Regions from separate parts of the Comamonas sp. C11 genome, predicted to be linked through region 2. Evidence: riboswitches for the same ligand, from Rfam matches in the RefSeq annotation. Region 2 holds a riboswitch; the other holds the start of a gene.

Region 1 (9,856 bases), 540 kb from region 2:
CCGCTTCGGGCAGATGCGGCGCCAGATGGCTGACCGAGATCACGCTGCGCCGGCCATCAAAGTGCAGTGAGGCGAACCAGGCGCGTCCCAGATTGCCGAGCCAGGGAGACTCGGCGGTAAACGCGAGCGAGTAGCCCAGGCCGAACCAAGTCAGGGTCACCACACAGGCCACAGCGAACACGGCCACCATGGTGTTGACCACATTCTTGCGACGTACCAGCCCCGCATAGAACAGGGAGATACCCGGCAAGGTCATCAGCAAGACCAGCGCCGACGCGACCATGACCCAACCGGTATCTGCCTTGTCGATGGCAGTCAATGGCACCATTTCCATGCACTCCCCCCTGCTTGTTTGCTTTGACAAGAAAAGGAAGCAGGTTCCATGCCAGTGCCATGCCGATGCTCTGCCGCTACACTAATGATAGCAATCCGCACTTTTTCATCAAAGAGTTCGAGCTCATTGCATATGAATCAGGGCTTGCAGCTTGTGCTTGGGGCAGAGCCCGTTATGCTCGACAAGGTCCATCGTTGCTGCACTGATTCATGACCTGGCTGCTGCTGACTCTTCATGTGTTGCTGATTGCCGGCTTCGGCCTGCGCATCCTGCTGCGCAGAGACATGCGGCCCGATGTGCGACTGGCCTGGCTCATGGTCATCGTGCTGCTGCCCTATGTGAGCTGCCTGCTGTACTACCTGTTTGGCGAGGTGGCCCTGGGCCGCGTGCCCGGCCGCAGAAGACTCAATGTGCGCGAGTTCTGCCAGTCCCGCAGCGGCGCCGCGACCGATGCCGGCCGCAGCCCGCAGGCACTTCCGACCATGGCCGATCAATGGCTGCCGGCCTTCCGCTATGCCTCGTCCATCAATGGCTTTGCGCCGCTGCCCGGCCACAGGGCCGAGCTGATGCGCGATGGTGCACATGCCCGTTCGCAGATGCTCGCCGATATGGATGCCGCGCGCCACGATATCAACGTGCTGTACTACATCTGGCTGGACGACGGCACCGGCACCGATGTGGCCCATGCCCTGATGCGTGCCGCACAGCGCGGCGTGACCTGCCGTGCCATGGTCGACGGACTGGGATCGCGCGCACTGACGCGCTCGCCACTGTGGCAGCAGATGCGGCAGGCCGGCGTACATCTGGCGATTGCCCTTCCCATCAGCAATCTGCTCAAGGTCATGCTGACCAGCCGCATAGACCTGCGCAACCACCGCAAGATCACGCTCATAGACGGCAGGATCAACTATTGCGGCAGCCAGAACTGCGCCGACGAAGGCTTTCACATCAAGGCTCGCTATGCCCCCTGGGTGGACATCATGCTGCGCCTGCAGGGACCTGTGGTCATGCAGATGCAGCAGGCCTTTGCCAGCGACTGGGCGCAGTCCGATGCGAGCTTTGCACCACCGGCAATCGAGGCCGAGGCCCGCACTGCCGCTGACGACGGCTTCCATGCCGTTGCGATTGCCGAAGGGCCGACGGAAAGAGCACGCTCAACACCCCAGCTGGTTGCCAGCCTGCTGGCCTGCGCGCAGCGCGAGGTCGTGATCTCCACCCCCTACTTCGTGCCCGACAGCACGGTGCTAGATGCCTTGTGCGCCGCCGCGCTGCGCCAGGTGAAGGTCACGCTGATCCTGCCCGCCCGCAATGACTCATGGATCGTCGGCGCCGTCAGCCGCAGCCATTACTGGCGGCTGCTGAGCGCTGGCGTCCATATCCACGAATTCCGCCCCGGCCTGCTGCATGCCAAGACCCTGTGCCTGGACGGCTCGGTCAGCCTGATCGGCTCCACGAATCTGGATCTGCGCAGCTTTGACCTGAACTTCGAAAACAATGTATTGCTGCACGACGAAGCCACCACCCAGGCTATCCGGCAGCGCCAGCAAAGCTATCTCAGCGAATCCGATGTGGTGACGCTGGCACAGGTGCATTCGGCTCCCTGGTGGAAGCGCATCTGGGACAACCTGCTGGGCGCGCTGAGCCCGCTGCTGTAAGCGCCATGCCCTGGCTTTGGGCATGCCCAAAGCCCACGCACCACGTGCGTGCACGCCGGCGGCCCCTCTCGCACCAAGGCGGAACGCCCTTTTATTTCATACGTGAAAGTCAGGGCTGATCCTCCCCTGATTTACACAAATCTGCAGGAATACCCTCTGCTGGCACGCCTTTCGCTTGCCTACATTCTTGTATGCAAGTTGCAGTCAACTTGCATACAAGATTCCACAACTTGCGAAAGACGACTATGCGCCGCTTTGTCAGATCATTGTTCGGACAGGTGGTGATCGCACTCATACTGGGTGTGCTCGCCGGACTACTGGCCCCTGAATGGGCCGTGAAACTCAAACCCCTGGGCGATGGCTTCATCAAGCTCATCAAGATGATCATCCCCATACTGGTGTTCTGCGTGGTCGTGCACGGCATTGCCGGCGCGGGCGACCTCAAGCGCGTAGGCCGCGTGGGCGTCAAGGCCCTGATCTATTTCGAGGTGCTGACCACCATCGCATTGGGCATGGGCCTGGTGCTGGCCTTTGTCTTCGAGCCTGGCGTGGGCATGAACGTGGACACCAGCAAGCTCGACGCCTCGGCCATGGCGGCCTATGCCAGCAATGCCGACAAGCTGACCAGCGGCGGCACGGTGGACTTCCTGATGAAGCTCATTCCCACCACCGTGGTGGAAGCATTCGCCAAGGGCGACGTCCTGCAGGTGCTGCTGTTCGCCGTGCTGTTCGGCTGCGCGCTGACCATGCTGGGTGAGCGCGGCAAGCCCGTTTCCGAGCTGGTGGACACCTTGTCCATGGCCCTGTTCAAGGTCATGGGCATCATCATCAAGCTGGCACCGCTGGGCGTGCTGGGCGCCATCTCCTTCACCGTGGGTCAGTACGGCATAGGCTCGCTCAAGCAGCTGGGCATGCTGGTGGCGCTGTTCTACGTCTCGGTACTGCTCTTCGTGTTCGTGGTGCTGGGCCTGGTGATGCGCCTGTCGGGCTTCAGTCTGATCAAGCTGCTGCGCTATCTGCGTGAGGAACTGACCATCGTCTTTGCGACCACCTCCTCCGACAGCGTGCTGCCCCAGATCATGGCCAAGCTGCGCAACATGGGTGTGCGCGACTCCACCGTGGGCCTGGTGATTCCCACCGGCTACTCCTTCAACCTGGACGCATTCTCCATCTACATCACGCTGGCAGCGGTCTTCATCGCCCAGGCCACCAACACCCCCATCAGCATGTCCGACCTGCTGACCATTCTGGCCATCGCGCTGGTGACCTCCAAGGGTGCGCACGGCGTGCCGGGCTCGGCCATCGTGGTGCTGGCCGCCACCCTGCATGCCATCCCCGCCATCCCTGCGATCGGCCTGGTGCTGGTGCTGTCGGTGGACTGGTTCATGGGCATTGCACGCGCTCTGGGCAATCTGATCGGCAACTGCGTGGCCACCGTGGCCATCGCCGCCTGGGAAGGCGACATCGACCGCGAGCGTGCCCATGCGGTACTTGACGGCAAGGCCGAGCCACTGACCGAAGAAGAAGACCATGCATCTGCTATCGTGCCGCCTGTCGTAGTCCCCATCCCTCACTCCAGCCACTGAACCAAGCAATGACTCCTGCCTCTCCACAGCACATCGCGGAACGCGTCGTCGAAGCCATCCTGGCCCAGAAACTGGCACCCGGCGAACGACTGGGAGAGCAGGAGCTGGCCAACAACTTCGACGTCAGCCGCACCGTGGTGCGCGAAGCGCTGATGCAGCTGCAGGCCCGGGGCTTTGTCCAGGTCCAGGCCCGCAGGGGCTGGTACGTGGTCCAGCCCTCGGCTGCCGAGGCCATGGACGCGTTCTCTGCCCGGCGGATCATCGAGACCGGCATATTGCAGGAGGCCGGCAAGCCGCTGCAGCGCGTCATCACCAGGCTGCGCCGCCATATCGCCCAGGAGCAGAAAGCCATCGCCGGGGCGGACAACGCCACGCGTTCCTTCCTGCTTGCAGATTTCCATGTCTGCCTGGCCGAACAGATGGGTCACCGGCTGCTGGCCGACACGCTGCGCGATCTGACGGCGCGCACCACCCTGGCTGCCACGCTCTATCAGTCCACGCACAGTGCCAGCCAGTCCTGCGCCGAGCACGAGCGCATCGTGGCCGCCCTGGAACGCGGCGACACCGAGGGTGCCAAGGCGCTGCTGCTGGAACATATAGGCATGGTGGAGCGCTCGCTGGAAATCCGTGCGACCGGGACCGAGGAGCCCGGCGACCGGCTGCGTGCCACGCTGGCGCCCGTGCTCAAGCAGCGCCTCTGAGCGACGTGCTCCAAACCAAAAAGCCAGGGTCGACCCTGGCTTTTTCATTTGCGAAGTACGAGCTTGAAGCTGGTTCAGCCCAGATTCGGCGCCAGATAGCGGCGCAGCTCCTCGATATCCATACCACGTCGCTGAGCCATATCAGCGAGCTGGTCTTCGCCGATCTGGCCCACGTTGAAGTAGCTGGCCTCGGGGTTTCCGATATAGAAGCCGCTCACGCTGGATGCCGGGTTCATGGCCAGGCTCTCGGTCAGCGTCATGCCGATCTCATCGGCCTGCAGCGCCTTGAACAGCTCGATCTTGGCCGTGTGATCGGGGCAGGCAGGATAGCCGGGCGCAGGACGGATGCCCTTGTAGGCTTCCTTGATGAGTTCCTCGTTGCTCAGGTTCTCGTCTTCGGCATAGCCCCACAGATCCTTGCGCACGCGCTGGTGCAGGCATTCGGCAAAGGCTTCGGCCAGTCGGTCGGCCAGGGCCTTGAACATGATGCCGCTGTAGTCGTCCAGCGCGGCTTCGAATTCCTTGTCCTTCTTTTCGGCGCCGATGCCGGCGGTCACGGCAAACAGGCCGGCATAGTCGGCAATGCCCGACTCCCTGCTGGCCACAAAATCGGCCAGGCAGCGGCTGGGGCGCATCACGGGCCGGCCATCCGGGCCGCCCACGGCCTGCTTCTCGGTCTGCTGGCGCATGCCGTACCAGGTGGTCAGCACCTGGCTGCGCGACTCGTCGGTGTAGAACACGATGTCGTCGCCCACGCGATTGGCCGGGAACAGGCCCATCACGCCATTGGCCTGCAGCCAGCGGCCGTCGATGATTTTCTGCAGCATCAGCTTGGCATCGGCCAGCACCTTGCGCGCCTCCACGCCCACGACCTCATCGTCGAGGATGGCTGGGTACGGCCCCGCCAGATCCCAGGTCTGGAAGAACGGGCCCCAGTCGATGTACTGGGCAATTTCGGCCAGGTCGAAGTTCTTGAACACACGGCGGCCCAGGCTGCGCGGCACCACGGGGGCGTGGCTCACCACGGCGGCATTGGCACGGGCCTGCTCCAGCGTCCACAGCGGCGTCTTCTTCTTGTTGGCATGCTGGGTGCGCACCTTGTCGTAGTCGGCGCTCAGCTCGTCCAGATAGGCCTGCTTGCCTTCGCCCAGCAGGCTCTGCGCCACGCTGACCGAGCGCGAGGCATCGGGCACATAGACCACGGGGCCGTCGTACTTGGGCGCAATCTTCACGGCCGTATGCACGCGCGAGCAGGTCGCACCGCCGATCAGCAACGGAATCTTCTTGATGCGGAAGTAGTCGTCCTTGTCCATCTCGCCGGCCACATACTGCATCTCCTCGAGACTCGGAGTGATCAGGCCCGACAGGCCGATGATGTCCGCGCCCTCGGCCTTGGCCCTGGCCAGGATCTCGTGGCAAGGCACCATCACGCCCATGTTGATGACTTCGAAGTTGTTGCACTGCAGGACCACGGTGACGATGTTCTTGCCGATGTCGTGCACGTCGCCCTTGACGGTGGCGATGACGATCTTGCCCTTGCTGGTCACGTCCAGGCCCGCCGCTTCCTGCTGGCGCTTCTCTTCCTCGATATAGGGCACCAGGTGGGCCACGGCCTGCTTCATCACGCGCGCGGACTTGACCACCTGGGGCAGGAACATCTTGCCGGCACCGAACAGGTCGCCGACGATATTCATGCCGTCCATGAGCGGGCCTTCGATCACGTGCAGCGGGCGGCCGCCGCCCTGCACCACGATCTGCTGGTAGGCCTCTTCGGTGTCTTCGGTGATGAAGTCGGTGATGCCGTGCACCAGGGCGTGCGACAGACGCTCGCCAACCGTCTTCGGTGCCTCGGCCGTGCCGCGCCACTCGAGCTTCTTGCTGTCGTCCTTGGCCGCACCCTTGGCGCTGTCGGCGATCTCCAGCAGACGCTCGGCCGCATCGGGGCGGCGGTTGAGCACCACATCCTCCACGCGTTCGCGCAGCTGGGGCTCCAGGTCGTCATACACACCGACCATGCCGGCATTGACGATGCCCATGTCCATGCCTGCCCCGATCGCGTGATAGAGGAACACGGTGTGGATGGCCTCGCGCACGGGGTCGTTGCCGCGGAAGGAGAAGCTCACGTTGGAGACGCCGCCCGAGACCTTGGCACCGGGCAGGTTCTGCTTGATCCAGCGTACGGCCTCGATGAAATCGACGCCGTAGTTGTTGTGCTCTTCGATGCCGGTGGCCACGGCAAAGATGTTGGGGTCGAAGATGATGTCCTCGGGCGGGAAGCCCACTTCATCGACCAGAATGCGGTAGGCGCGTTCGCAGATCTCGATCTTTCGCGCAAAGGTGTCGGCCTGGCCTTTTTCGTCAAACGCCATCACCACGGCGGCCGCGCCATAGCGCTTGACCAGCTTGGCGTGCTTCTTGAACTCCTCGACGCCCTCTTTCATGGAGATCGAATTGACGATGCCCTTGCCCTGCAGGCAGCGCAGGCCGGCTTCGATCACGTCCCACTTGGAGCTGTCCACCATCACCGGAACCTTGGCGATATCGGGCTCGGAGGCAATCAGGTTCAGAAAGCGCACCATGGCGGCCTTGCTGTCCAGCATGGCCTCATCCATGTTCACATCGATCACCTGGGCGCCGTTTTCCACCTGCTGGCGCGCCACGGCCAGCGCTTCTTCATACTGTTCGTTGAGGATCAGACGCGCAAAGGCCTTGGAGCCGGTGACGTTGGTGCGCTCGCCCACGTTGACGAACAGCGTCTCATCGCCGATGAAGACGGGCTCCAGGCCCGACAGACGCATGGGAGGAATGACAGTGGAAGGGGTAGCAGCGGACATCAGCTCACCTGTGTGAAAACCAGAAACAGAATCGAAAACAGGTGAGCGCCGTTGGGAGTGCAGGCAGATCGTCAACCGGATCTGCGACCCCGAGCCTGACGGGTCAAACATCTCAGGGATGACCTGCTGCAGCGCTCCTCGGGGTGAAGCCCGTCATTCTACGGCGAGGGCGGGCAATCGGGGCTTCAAGGCGCTTTGCCCCGTGGCTGTGCAGGCGAGCTCTTTGCGAATGGCTATAGCAGATTCGACTTTCCACGCCCCAAAAACAGGAGCAGGGCAAAAGGTAATTTCGCAAAACACGAATGCAACCATCTCATTTCAAGCATATTCCCGACATGGTGCGCATCCGCAAGGAATGGCGCGCACCGCTTTCCGGCTCTCAGGCAGCCCGGCACCGACGGGCCCGCCTGCCATGAGTGGACAAGCACCTACAGCCCCTATCTTTGAGTCTTTGGCACCATCGGCAGCAAATGTCTGGTCCATGTGCTCAGCCGTGCACAGCCGATTGCCAGCCATGACCGGGCTGGCCATTCAGCCATCGCATGGAACGGAACACCCAGGAGATCTTCATGAACGTGACCTTCGGCGCGTACTACACCCTCATCATGGCCGTGCTTGTGCTCATGCTTGGCAAGCTCATGACAAGACATATCCGCTTTCTGCGCGACTTCAATATTCCCGAGCCTGTCTCCGGCGGCCTGGTCGTGGCGGCCATCATCTTCATGCTGCATCAGACCACGGGACTGGCGCTGAGCTTCGAGGGCAGTCTGCAGTCGGCGTTCATGCTGGTGTTCTTCTCGTCCATCGGCCTGAGCGCGAACTTCGCGAAGCTGCGTGAGGGCGGCTCGGCGCTGTTCATTTTCCTGGGCGTGATTGCCGTCTTCATCATGATGCAGAACATCGTGGGCGTAAGCCTGGCCACCGTGCTGGGACTGGACCCGTTGATCGGCCTGGTCGCGGGCTCCATCACGCTGGTGGGCGGTCACGGTACGGCCGGAGCCTGGGGCTCGGTGCTGGAAAACCAATACGGTCTCACGGGAGCCACCACCCTGGGCATTGCCTGCGCCACTTTTGGCCTGATCATCGGCGGCCTGGTGGGCGGCCCGCTGGCCAAGCGGCTGATCACGCGCCATCAGCTGGCCCAGCCGCTGACCGAGTCCGAACAGCTGCGCGCCGATGCGCCCGCCGTGAGCGAAGGCAGCGAGGTCGCCAACTTCGAGTCGCCCAACAAGGCTCCGCGCCTGATCACGGCCGATGCGGCGGTGGAGACGCTGGCCCTCTTCGCGGGTTGCCTGGCTTTTGCCGAATTCATGACCGGCCTGACCATGGGAACGGTCATCCAGCTGCCTACCTTTGTCTGGGCGCTGGGCGGCGGCGTGGTCATACGCAACGTGCTGGACTATATGTTCGGCTTCAAGGTCTTTGACCGCGCCATCGACGTCTTCGGCAATGCCGCACTGTCCATCTATCTGGCCATCGCGCTGCTCTCGCTCAAGCTGTGGGAGCTGACCGACCTGGCCGGCCCGCTGATGGTCATCCTGGCCGCGCAGGCCATCGTCATGACGCTGTATGCGGCCTTCGTGACCTTCCGCATCATGGGCAAGAACTATGACGCCGCCGTGCTGGCTGCCGGCCACTGCGGTTTCGGCATGGGCGCCACACCCACGGCCGTTGCCAATATGCAGGCCATCACCAACCAGTACGGCCCGTCGCACAAGGCCTTTCTGATCGTGCCCCTGGTCGGAGCCTTCTTCATCGACATCATCAACGCCTTTGTGCTGCAGGCCATGCTCAGCATTCTTCGCTGACCGCTGCATAAGGCAAAAAAAGCGTGTTCCCGGTAGACGGGAACACGCTTTTTTCATGGTTGCTTGCGCTTTCAGGGCAAGCGTCAGAGGCTTGTGCGGCTCAAATCATGCAGCCACGGCCTGGGCCGAAGCCGGCAGCCCGAAGATGCGGTCAAAGGCCCAGTTGAAGGCAAAGGTGTAGACCATGAAGAACACCAGCAGGCCGGCTTCCATCACTGCAGCTTCCCACAGCGAGATGCCGAACCACCAGGCCATCAGCGGAATCAGCATGGCGGCGATGCCGCCTTCGAAACCGATGGCATGCACCACGCGGCGCATCAGGGAACGGCCCTTGACGCTCTGGCGCGATTCCCATTTTTCGAACAGGTGGTTGAAGCTCAGATTCCAGCAGATCGCGATCACCGAGGCAGCCACGGCCATGACGCCGGAATCGCCGGCCTTCTGGCCGATGGCCATGAAGATCAGGCTGGAGACGATGATGGCAATGATTTCGTACAGACCCACGTAGAGGATGCGACGTTTGGGACCTTGAAGACCTTTGGCCTTGGCGGGGGTGGCAAAAGCGGCGGTATTTCTGAGAGAAACGGCAGAGGAAGAAGCGGATGCCATCGCTGAGGCTTGTTGAGACATGGGCTGCAGTGTATGTTCTATAAACTGAAGATAAAAGTCAGTTCCTTTCAATTTTTCTGACAGATCGACACCATGCCCTTTAGCGCCGACCAGGTTCCGCTGTTTCTTGCCGTGCTGGATGCCGGCACCTTTTCGGCGGCTGCACGCAAGCTGGGGCGTGTGCCCTCGGCCGTCAGCATGGCCATTGCCCAGCTGGAGGCCGAGCTGGACCTGCAGCTGTTCGACCGCAGCGGACGCGAACCCGTGCCCAGTGCCGCCGCCCGCGCGCTCGAGCCGCAGGCACGCCTGCTGGCCGAGCAGTTGCAGTT
Region 2 (9,856 bases):
GGCGCTGGGAGGCAGCTTCCCGGCTCAGGTGCAACTGTCCGTGGATAACGTCTCGCGCAAGGGCAGCACGCCTTTGGTGGTGGCCGATGGCGCCAAGGTGCTGGGCGTGATCGAGCTCAAGGACATCGTCAAGCCAGGCATGCGTGACCGATTTGCCGAACTGCGCCGCATGGGCATAAAGACGGTGATGGTGACGGGCGACAACCCGCTGACGGCAGCTGCCATTGCCGCCGAGGCCGGGGTGGATGACTACCTTGCCGAAGCCAAGCCCGAAGACAAGCTGCAGCTGATCCGCTCGCACCAGGCGGCGGGCCGCCTGGTGGCAATGACGGGGGACGGAACCAACGATGCGCCGGCCCTGGCCCAGGCCGATGTGGCCGTGGCCATGAACAGCGGCACCCAGGCTGCCAAAGAGGCCGGCAACATGGTGGATCTGGACAGCAACCCCACCAAGCTGATCGAGGTGGTGGAAACCGGCAAGCAGATGCTGATGACACGCGGCGCGCTGACCACCTTCAGCATTGCCAACGATGTGGCCAAGTATTTCGCCATCATTCCGGCCGCCTTTGTGGGCACTTATCCGCAACTGGCCTCGCTCAACGTGATGCAGCTGCACAGCGCGGATTCCGCGATCCTGAGTGCCGTGATCTTCAATGCACTGATCATCATCGCCCTGGTGCCGCTGGCCTTGCGTGGTGTGCAGTATCGCGCCGTGGGTGCGGCCCTGCTGCTGCGCCGAAACCTGCTGATCTATGGCCTGGGCGGGCTGATCGTGCCGTTTGTGGGCATCAAGCTCATCGACATGCTGCTGACCGTTCTGGGCCTCGTCTAAGTCCTATCCAGGCCTTGCTCTCTCGTTTCTCTGGCTTGTCCGCGTCCCCGGCGGGCGCGGCAAGTCTGATCTGTTTGCTTCACCATCATGCGTCTTTCCCTTCCCCAAAAAACATTTCACACATCGCGTTCCTGGGTCATCAGCTCTGCGTTGTTGATGACTGCCTTGAGCTGTGCCAATTCCTCTGCTGCCGAGGAGGCAACAGCGCAATCTGCTTCTGAAACCACAGCTGCTGTGCCGGCCGACAGCAAGTCTTCCCTGACCGGCTCGCTGAGCCTGATCAGTGACTACCGCTTTCGCGGCATCTCGCAGACCTGGCAAGGTGCGGCCGTGCAGGGCGCAGTGGAACTGGCCTTGCCCAAGGGCTTCTATCTGGGCACGTCGCTGTCCAATGTCTCTACCAACAGCTACGGCCGGGGCCAGGGGCTGGAGCACGATATCTATGGTGGCTGGCGCGGCGAGCTCGTGCCTGACTGGTTGCTGGATGCCGGGGTTTTGCAGTACCGCTATCCCGGCGCCCGCCTGGGCGCAAGCGATGGCAGCAGCAAACGCTTTGACACCACCGAGCTCTATCTGGGGACGACTCATGGTGGTCTGAGCATCAAATGGTCTGTGGCGCTGACGCCTTATTTCGGCCTGGGCGAGAGTACCGCCGACTCGGCGTTCGCCACTGCGCTGCAACCAGCGGGCAGCAGTCGCGGCAGCCAGTATCTGGATCTGAACTATCAGCATCCGCTGGGCGATCTCGCCACCTTGGGCCTGCATGGCGGCTATACCTGGGTGCGCAACTACAGCGATGTTTCCTATGCCGACTGGCGCATCTCGCTATCCAGGGCCTGGGGCCCATGGACAGCATCGCTTGCGTACGCGGGCACCTCGGCCGATGCCAGGTACTACAGCGCCGTCAACAGTCGTGGCCAATGGCGTGATCTGGCGCGCAGCGGCTGGCTGCTTGGCCTGAGTGCCGGGTTCTGACCGGGCTTGAGTGATACGCTGATCGCCTGATGCCTTCATCCACACCTTCATCCGCCGCGCAGCGCCCCGACCCCGACGCGTTGGTCGCTCAACTTCAGGCAGACCGGCAGCGCGCCCATCTCGGCAAGCTGCGCATCTACTTCGGCTCCAATGCCGGAGTGGGCAAGACCTATTCCATGCTGGCGGCCGCGCAGCGCGAGCGGCAGGCCGGGCGCAAGGTTCTGGTGGGGCTGGTGGAAACGCATGGCCGTGCCGAGACCGAGCAGCAACTGCATGACCTGGAGCTGCTGCCGCGGCGCACGCTGGCCTACCAGGGCAGGCAGCTGGACGAGTTCGATCTCGATGCAGCTCTGGCACGCCGCCCGGAGGTGCTGCTGCTCGACGAGCTGGCACACAGCAATGTGAGCGGCTCACGCCATCCCAAGCGCTGGCAGGATGTGCAGGAGCTGCTGGAGGCGGGTATCGAGGTGTGGACCACGCTCAACGTCCAGCACCTGGAAAGCCTCAATGATGTGGTGGGCGGCATTGTGGGCATACAGGTCCATGAGACCGTTCCCGACCATATCTTTGACGATGCCGACGAGGTCATCGTGGTCGACATTCCACCCGAAGAGCTGCTCAAGCGCCTCAAGTCGGGCAAGGTCTATCCGCTGGAGCAGGCCGAGCGGGCCTCGCGCAACTTCTTTCGCCAGGGCAATTTGCTGGCACTGCGCGAGCTGGCCTTGCGCCGCACGGCAGATCGTGTCGATGAAGACATGCGCGACTACCGCCGCGAGCGCTCCATCGGCGATGTCTGGCCCACGCGCGAGCGCCTGCTGGTGGGCGTCGGCGGCCGCGCCGGTGACGATGCCCTGGTGCGCCAGGTGGCACGCCTGGCAAGGCGGCTGGAGGCCGACTGGGTGGTGGTCTACGTGGATGCTCCGGAGCGCCAGCATCGGCCTCGGGCGGCGCAGGAGGCCGTGCTCAAGACCCTGGCGCTGGCTGCGCGCCTGGGCGCGGAAACGGCCACGATTCCAGGTGCCCATGTGGCCCAGGCTCTGGTGGACTTTGCGCGTGAGCGCAATGCCAGTCATCTGGTGCTGGCACGTGTGCATGAACCTTTGAGCCGCTGGCTGCGCTGGCGTGCCTCCAGCCTGTCCGAACAGATTGCGGCGCTGGATCCCGGCCTGGACGTGCTGCTGCTGTCCGTCAAGCAAAGCAAGAATGACAGCACCTTGCGATTGCCGGCGGCGCGTGAAAAGACCATTCCGTGGAAGGGCTACGCGGGCGTGACCTTGGCATGCCTGGCCGCTACGGCGGTGGCGGAGCTGCTGCTGCGGGTGTTCGACCCGGCCAATGTGGTCATGCTTTTCCTGCTGGTGGTGGTGCTGTCCGCCGTGCGCTGGGGGCGCGGCCCCGGAGCATGGGCGGCCCTGTTGTCGGTGCTGCTGTTCGATTTTTATTTTGTGCCGCCGCGCAACTCTTTCAGCGTCAACGATACGCAATACCTGTTCACCTTCAGCCTGATGCTGGGTGTGGCCCTGGTCTGCGGCCAGCTGACGGCGCGGCTGCGCCACGAGGCGCGCGTGGCCGCAGAGCGCGAACGACGTGCCGGCGCGCTGGCCAGGCTGGCGCGTGATCTGTCGGGTGCGCTGACGCAGGAGCAGGTCACGCAAATTGCGCTGGCTACGATTTCAGGCGTTTTTGATGCCCAGACCGGGCTGCTGGTGCCCGATGCCGATGAGCGCTTGCAGCTGGCGCATGGCAGCGAAGCCCAGATCGACACCAGCGTGGGTCGCTGGAGCATGGAGCATGGCCAGATGGCCGGCCACGGCACCGATACCCTGGCTGCCGCGCCGGCGCTTTATGTACCGCTGATGGCGCCCGTGCGCTCGCGCGGCGTGCTGGTGCTGCAGTTGCGTGCGCCGCAACGATTGCGAGTGCCTGAGGAGCGACGCCTGCTTGAAGCCTGTGCCAGCCAGATCGCCCTGGCATTGGAGCGTGTGCACTTTGTGGAGGTGGCGCAGCAGACCCAGATCGCCATGGAGGGCGAGCGCATGCGCAACACCTTGCTCTCGGCTGTCTCGCATGATCTGCGTACGCCGCTGACGGGCATTCTGGGTGCGGCCCAGGCGGCCTTGCCGCATGCGCCGCAAGGGCCGGCGCATCATATGCTGGTGCAGATTCGCAATCAGGCTCAGGCGCTGCAGCAACTGGTGGACAACCTGCTGGCCATGGCGCGCCTGCAGCAAGGCGGTGTGCAGCTCAAGCGCGAATGGCTGCCGGTGGACGAGCTGGTGGGTAGCGCGCTGGCGCAGATGCGCGAGCGACTGGCCGCTCATGTGCTGCAGACCTCGCTGCCGGCAGATCTGCCCTTGCTGCAGCTCGATGCCGTGCTGATGGAGCGTGTGCTGGTCAATCTGCTGGACAACGCCATCAAGTACACGCCCGAAGGCACGACGATCACCATGGGCGCCAGCGTGACCGACGGCGACTGTGTGCTGAGCGTGCAGGACGCGGGGCCGGGCCTGCCCGGGCATCTGTCGGCTGAGCAACTGTTCGAGCCGTTTACCCGTGGGCAGGCGGAGAGTGCCGTGTTTGGCATGGGGCTCGGGCTGGCTCTGGCTCAGCGCATTGTGCAAGCCCATGGCGGCAGATTGCGGGTGGCGGCGGCAGACCCCGGGCCGGGCACCATTTTCAGCGTACACCTGCCCGTGCCCGAGCAACCGGCCATGGACGAATGAGCCGACAATCTCGTGCATCAATTGAAATCCCGACATGACGAGCTCCGCCCCCCGCATTTTGCTGATTGAAGACGACGCCAGCATCCGCCGCTTTGTCCGCCTGGCACTGGAGGACGAAGGCTGGCAGGTGTTCGAGTCCGAAACCGCCAGGCGCGGCCTGATCGAGGCCGCCAGCCGACAGCCCGACGCCGTGGTGCTGGACCTGGGGCTGCCCGATGCCGATGGCAAGACCGTGATTGCCGAGCTGCGCGGCTGGAGCCAGTTGCCGATTCTGATCCTGTCCGCGCGCGAGCGGGAAGAGGAAAAGGTGGCGGCGCTGGACGCCGGTGCCGATGATTACCTGACCAAGCCCTTTGGCGTGCCCGAGCTGCTGGCCAGGTTGCGCGTGATGCTGCGCCGCCGCCAGCAGGCATCGGCGGCAGACAAGCCCGGCAACTGTGCGCGTTTCGGCGCGGTGGAGGTGGATCTGGCGGCGCACGATGTCAAGCGTGACGGAGTGGCCGTGCACCTGACGCCCATAGAGTTCCGTCTGCTGGCGACGCTGATTGCCGGCCATGGCAAGGTGCTGACGCATCGCCAGCTGCTGCTGCAGGTCTGGGGGGCGGAGTATCTGGACCGCCCTCACTATCTGCGCGTGCACATGGCCAACCTGCGCCAGAAGATAGAGAGCGATCCGGCCCAGCCCCGGCATCTGGTAACCGAGTTGCAAGTCGGTTATCGCTTGGTGGGCCTGGAAGGCTGATTCCCTTATAATCGCCCTCCATCCGAGGAGCGTTGCAGCGTTCCCCAGCCAGCCATGAGCTGGTCTGCGCGGGGCGTGAGGCTCGGATTTCATCCCGCAACGACGCTCGCCCACGCTTTCTGTGCGGTGAGCCGGTTTATTCCCCCTCTGCTGCAGAACGTGGTTTTTCATTCAAGATTTGGAGAAAACCATGAACGCTGCCGTGCGCTTCAACCCCGCTGATTCGGCCATTACCGATATTTCCCTGGCTGCCTGGGGCCGCAAGGAAATCAGGATCGCCGAAACCGAAATGCCCGGTCTGATGGCCGTGCGCGAGGAGTTCGCCGCTGCCCAGCCCCTGAAGGGCGCGCGCATCACAGGCTCGCTGCACATGACCATCCAGACGGCCGTGCTGATCGAGACGCTGACGGCTCTGGGCGCACAAGTGCGCTGGGCCTCGTGCAACATCTTCTCGACCCAGGACCACGCAGCTGCCGCCATCGCCGAAACCGGCGTGCCTGTCTACGCCATCAAGGGCGAGTCGCTGGAAGACTACTGGAACTACACCCACTCCATCTTTGAATTCGGTGCTGCCGGCACCGAAGGCGAAGGCCCCAACATGATCCTGGACGACGGCGGCGATGCCACCATGCTCATGCACCTGGGCAAGCGCGCCGAGAAGGACCTGTCCGTGCTGGCCAACCCCGGCTCGGAAGAAGAGCGCATCGTCTTCGCCGCCATCAAGGCCAAGCTGGCCGTGGACCCCACCTGGTACAGCCGCAAGTCGGCCCAGATCATGGGCGTGACCGAGGAAACCACCACCGGTGTGCACCGCCTGAACGAAATGTCGGCCAAGGGCACGCTGCTGTTCCGCGCCATCAACGTCAACGACTCGGTGACCAAGTCCAAGTTCGACAACCTGTACGGCTGCCGCGAATCGCTGGTGGACGGCATCAAGCGCGCCACCGACGTGATGATCGCCGGCAAGGTGGCTTGCGTGGCCGGCTACGGCGACGTGGGCAAGGGCTCCGCCCAGGCTCTGCGCGCGCTGTCGGCCCAGGTGTGGGTGACAGAGATCGACCCCATCAACGCCCTGCAGGCCGCCATGGAAGGCTACAAGGTCGTGACCATGGAATACGCTGCCGACAAGGCCGACATCTTCGTGACCACCACCGGCAACAAGGACATCATCCGCCACGAGCACATGGTTGCCATGAAGGATCAGGCCATCGTCTGCAACATCGGTCACTTCGACAACGAAATCGATGTGGCTTCGATCGAAAAGTACAAGTGGGAAGAAGTGAAGCCCCAGGTGGACCAGATCGAGTTTCCCGACGGCAAGAAGATCACCCTGCTGGCCAAGGGCCGTCTGGTGAACCTGGGCTGCGCCACCGGCCACCCCAGCTTTGTGATGTCCAACTCCTTCGCCAACCAGACCCTGGCGCAGATCGAGCTGTTCACCCGCCCCGATGCCTACGAAGTGGGCAAGGTCTATGTGCTGCCCAAGATCCTGGACGAAAAGGTCGCCCGCCTGCACCTGAAGAAGGTCGGTGCCATGCTGACCGAGCTGAGCGACGAGCAAGCCGCTTATATCGGCGTGAGCAAGCAAGGCCCTTACAAGCCTGAAACTTACCGCTATTAATAGCACCCCCTGAGGCGCTTTGCGCCTTCCCCCTCTCTCTCTACGCGCTGCGCGCTAGGGGAGGGGGACGACAGCTTTGCTGCGCGGCGGCGCTTGCTCGCTGTCACTTTGCTAGGCTCTGCCAGTATTAGTGAGCGGCTGTCGTTATTTAAATTTAATAGCTGCTTGCGCACGTTATATATAGATTTCAGGTGAATATTTATCTGAAATCAGGATGTATCAAGCGAAAGCAGCTATCTCAAAAGATTTCTTTGCCCGCTGCACCTTTGTGCAGCGCCTGGCGCCGGTTTATTTCAAAGGAAGCGACGCTATGCGCGCAGATGTTTTTCTGGTTGAAGCAGGTCATGCTGCCACCCGTTCCCAGGCCCAGCGCCTGATCGCCTCGGGTGTGGAGTGGCGCCTGACGCCGCTGGCGCCCTGGAAGAAGGTGGCCAAGAACGGCGATGACATTCCTGCCGGTGCCGAGCTGCAGCTGCTGGACGCCGCCGAGGCCAAATACATCTCGCGCGGCGGGCTCAAGCTCGAAGGCGCGCTGGCCGCGACCGGCCTGAGCGTCAAGGGTTTGCGCTGTCTGGACGTGGGCCAGAGCACGGGCGGCTTCACCGATTGCCTGCTGCAGGCCGGTGCAACCCAGGTCATCGGCATCGACGTGGGCCACGGCCAGCTGCATGAGTGCCTGAAAAATGACGAGCGCGTGGTCTGCGTCGAGGGCTTCAACGCCCGCGCGCTGACGCCCGAGCTGCTGGAAAAAGCCTGCGACGAGGCGCTGTGCGAAGTCATCGAGGAAGAAGAGGACAACGACACCCAGCCCGTCGCTCCCTATGCCTGGATGCGCAACGGCGGTCAGGTCGATGAGGACTATGACGACAGCGACGATGCCAAGGAGCAGGATGTCGAGAGCTTCAAGGCCGAGCGCGCCGCCAAGGCCAAGGCCAGGGCCGAGGGCCTGGCTCCGGTGGAACTGCGCCGCAAGCCCGGCACCGAGAATATCGACATCAGCCCGGCCTTTGATTTCGTGACCGGAGATCTGTCCTTCATCTCGCTGACCCTGGTGCTGCCTGCCGTGGTGCAGCTGCTCAAGCCCCATGGCCAGCTGCTGATGCTGGTCAAGCCCCAGTTCGAGCTCCAGCCCGGCCAGATCGGCAAGGGCGGCATCGTGCGCGACACTGCCTTGTACGCCGAGGTCGAAAAGCGCATTCGCGACTGCCTCGGCGATCTGGGGCTGAGCGTCAAGCAGTGGCTGGACTCGCCCATAGAAGGCGGCGACGGCAATCACGAATTCTTTGTCTGGGCCCAGCAGGGCGCTGAAGTCAGGGCTCCGGCCCCGGCCGTTGCAGACGAAGCGGCTGCGGCCAGGCCTGCCGTCAAGGCGGCCGCCAAGCGCCCTTCGCGTGCCGACATCAAGGCCCAGCGCGCCAAGCAGGAGCTGTATGAAGACCCCGAGGTGGCCAGCTTCGGCCAGCCCGGCCCGGCCCGCAGCAAGCAGAAAAAGCGAAACGAGCGCTGAGCAAAAAGCGCAACGAGCGTTGAGTAGAAAGCGCAAGCAGCGCTGAGCACAAGAGCGTGGCGGGTGCCGAGTCTTCGGAGCCCGCCCATGACCCAGGATTCAGAGACATAGACCGCCATGAGCTTTCCCGTCAGCTTCGAGTTTTTTCCCACCAAGACGCCCGAAGGCGCTGCCAAGCATGTGGGCGTGCGCCAGGCCCTGTATGCGCGCAAGCCCGAGTTCTGCTCCGTGACCTATGGCGCGGGCGGCTCCACCCAGGCCGGCACCTTCACCATGGTGCGCGACATCCAGAACGAGGGTGTGGGCGCGGCCTCGCACTTTTCCTGCATCGGCGCCACGCATGAAAAAGTGCGCGCCGAGCTGAACGAACTCAAGGCCATGGGCGTCAAGCGCATCGTCGCCTTGCGCGGCGACCTGCCCAGCGGCTACGGCCTGGGCGGCGAGTTCCAGTACGCCAGCGATCTGGTGGCATTCGTGCGCCAGGAGTTCGGCGACTGGTTTCACATCGAAGTTGCCGCCTATCCCGAAACTCACCCTCAAGCAAAGTCCCCTCGCAGCGATCTGGACGCATTTGTTGCTAAAGTGCGCGCTGGTGCAGATTCCGCCATCACGCAATACTTCTACAATGCCGACGCATACATGCGCTTTGTCGATGAGGTGAGGGCTCTGGGGCTTGACGTGCCGGTCGTGCCAGGAATCATGCCGATTACCAGCTCTACACAGCTGATGCGCTTCTCGGATGCATGTGGTGCCGAGATTCCGCGCTGGATTCGTCTGCGTCTGCAGGCGTTCGGAGATGACACCGCTTCCATTCGTGCGTTCGGTCTGGATGTCGTGACTCATCTATGCGAGCAGTTGCGCAGCCAGGGTGCTCCCGGGCTGCACTTCTATACGATGAACCAGAGCGTCGCCACTCTGGAGATCTGCGACCGTCTGGGTCTGTAAGCCAAAAGCTTGCCGGCTGCGAGGCGGCCGGTCTTGGGCGGCTCTCACTTGAGCTTTCAAGGAGATTGCGCCCGTGCAACCGAAATTTTGGCGCTTGCGTTGTTGTCAGTGGATAGGTCTTGCCGTCGTTACCGCGACCATGGCCGGCTGTGCTCCACTGCAGGAAAAGCCCGAGGAGCAGCCCCCCGTCGCTCAGAGCCAGTCCCGGAAAAAGGGCGCGCAGCCCACGGTCTCGGCCCCGCTGCTGCCCGACGCCTATGCGCGCAGCAACTATCGCGACAAAGGTCTGGGCGTCAAGGCCAACAAGCCTGCGGATGCCGACAAGGCAGACCTGCCCGAAGACAGCAACAAGTACGAGCTGAGCCCTCCGCGTGAAAGCGATCAGGCGGGTCTGGCCTCCTGGTATGGCGAGCAGTTCCACGGTCGCAAGACGGCCAGCGGCGAGCGCTTCGACAGCATGGACCTGACGGCAGCGCACAAGACCCTGCCTTTCGGGACGCGTGTTTGCGTG

Evidence for each region. Region 2 has a riboswitch for S-adenosylhomocysteine ahead of ahcY (adenosylhomocysteinase). Riboswitches for the same ligand answer to the same signal wherever they lie in the genome.
Region 1: it holds a riboswitch for S-adenosylhomocysteine, as region 2 does, so the genes downstream of both, metH (methionine synthase) here and ahcY (adenosylhomocysteinase) in region 2, are expected to answer to the same signal.

Annotation. Positions count from the first base shown of each region.
Region 1 is NZ_CP101743.1:142,427-152,282, reverse strand. Features, by position in the region: gene NOX35_RS00670 (ammonium transporter) at 1-334, opposite strand, end outside; gene cls (cardiolipin synthase) at 544-1,989, shown strand; gene NOX35_RS00660 (C4-dicarboxylate transporter DctA) at 2,235-3,575, shown strand; gene NOX35_RS00655 (GntR family transcriptional regulator) at 3,584-4,276, shown strand; gene metH (methionine synthase) at 4,351-7,110, opposite strand; S-adenosyl-L-homocysteine riboswitch at 7,147-7,256, opposite strand; gene gltS (sodium/glutamate symporter) at 7,680-8,918, shown strand; gene NOX35_RS00640 (PACE efflux transporter) at 9,024-9,527, opposite strand; gene NOX35_RS00635 (LysR family transcriptional regulator) at 9,621-9,856, shown strand, end outside.
Region 2 is NZ_CP101743.1:685,608-695,463, forward strand. Features, by position in the region: gene kdpB (potassium-transporting ATPase subunit KdpB) at 1-832, shown strand, start outside; gene NOX35_RS03130 (TorF family putative porin) at 920-1,807, shown strand; gene NOX35_RS03135 (sensor histidine kinase KdpD) at 1,837-4,530, shown strand; gene NOX35_RS03140 (response regulator) at 4,565-5,272, shown strand; S-adenosyl-L-homocysteine riboswitch at 5,291-5,387, shown strand; gene ahcY (adenosylhomocysteinase) at 5,463-6,893, shown strand; gene NOX35_RS03150 (TlyA family RNA methyltransferase) at 7,204-8,400, shown strand; gene metF (methylenetetrahydrofolate reductase [NAD(P)H]) at 8,518-9,345, shown strand; gene NOX35_RS03160 (septal ring lytic transglycosylase RlpA family protein) at 9,485-9,856, shown strand, end outside.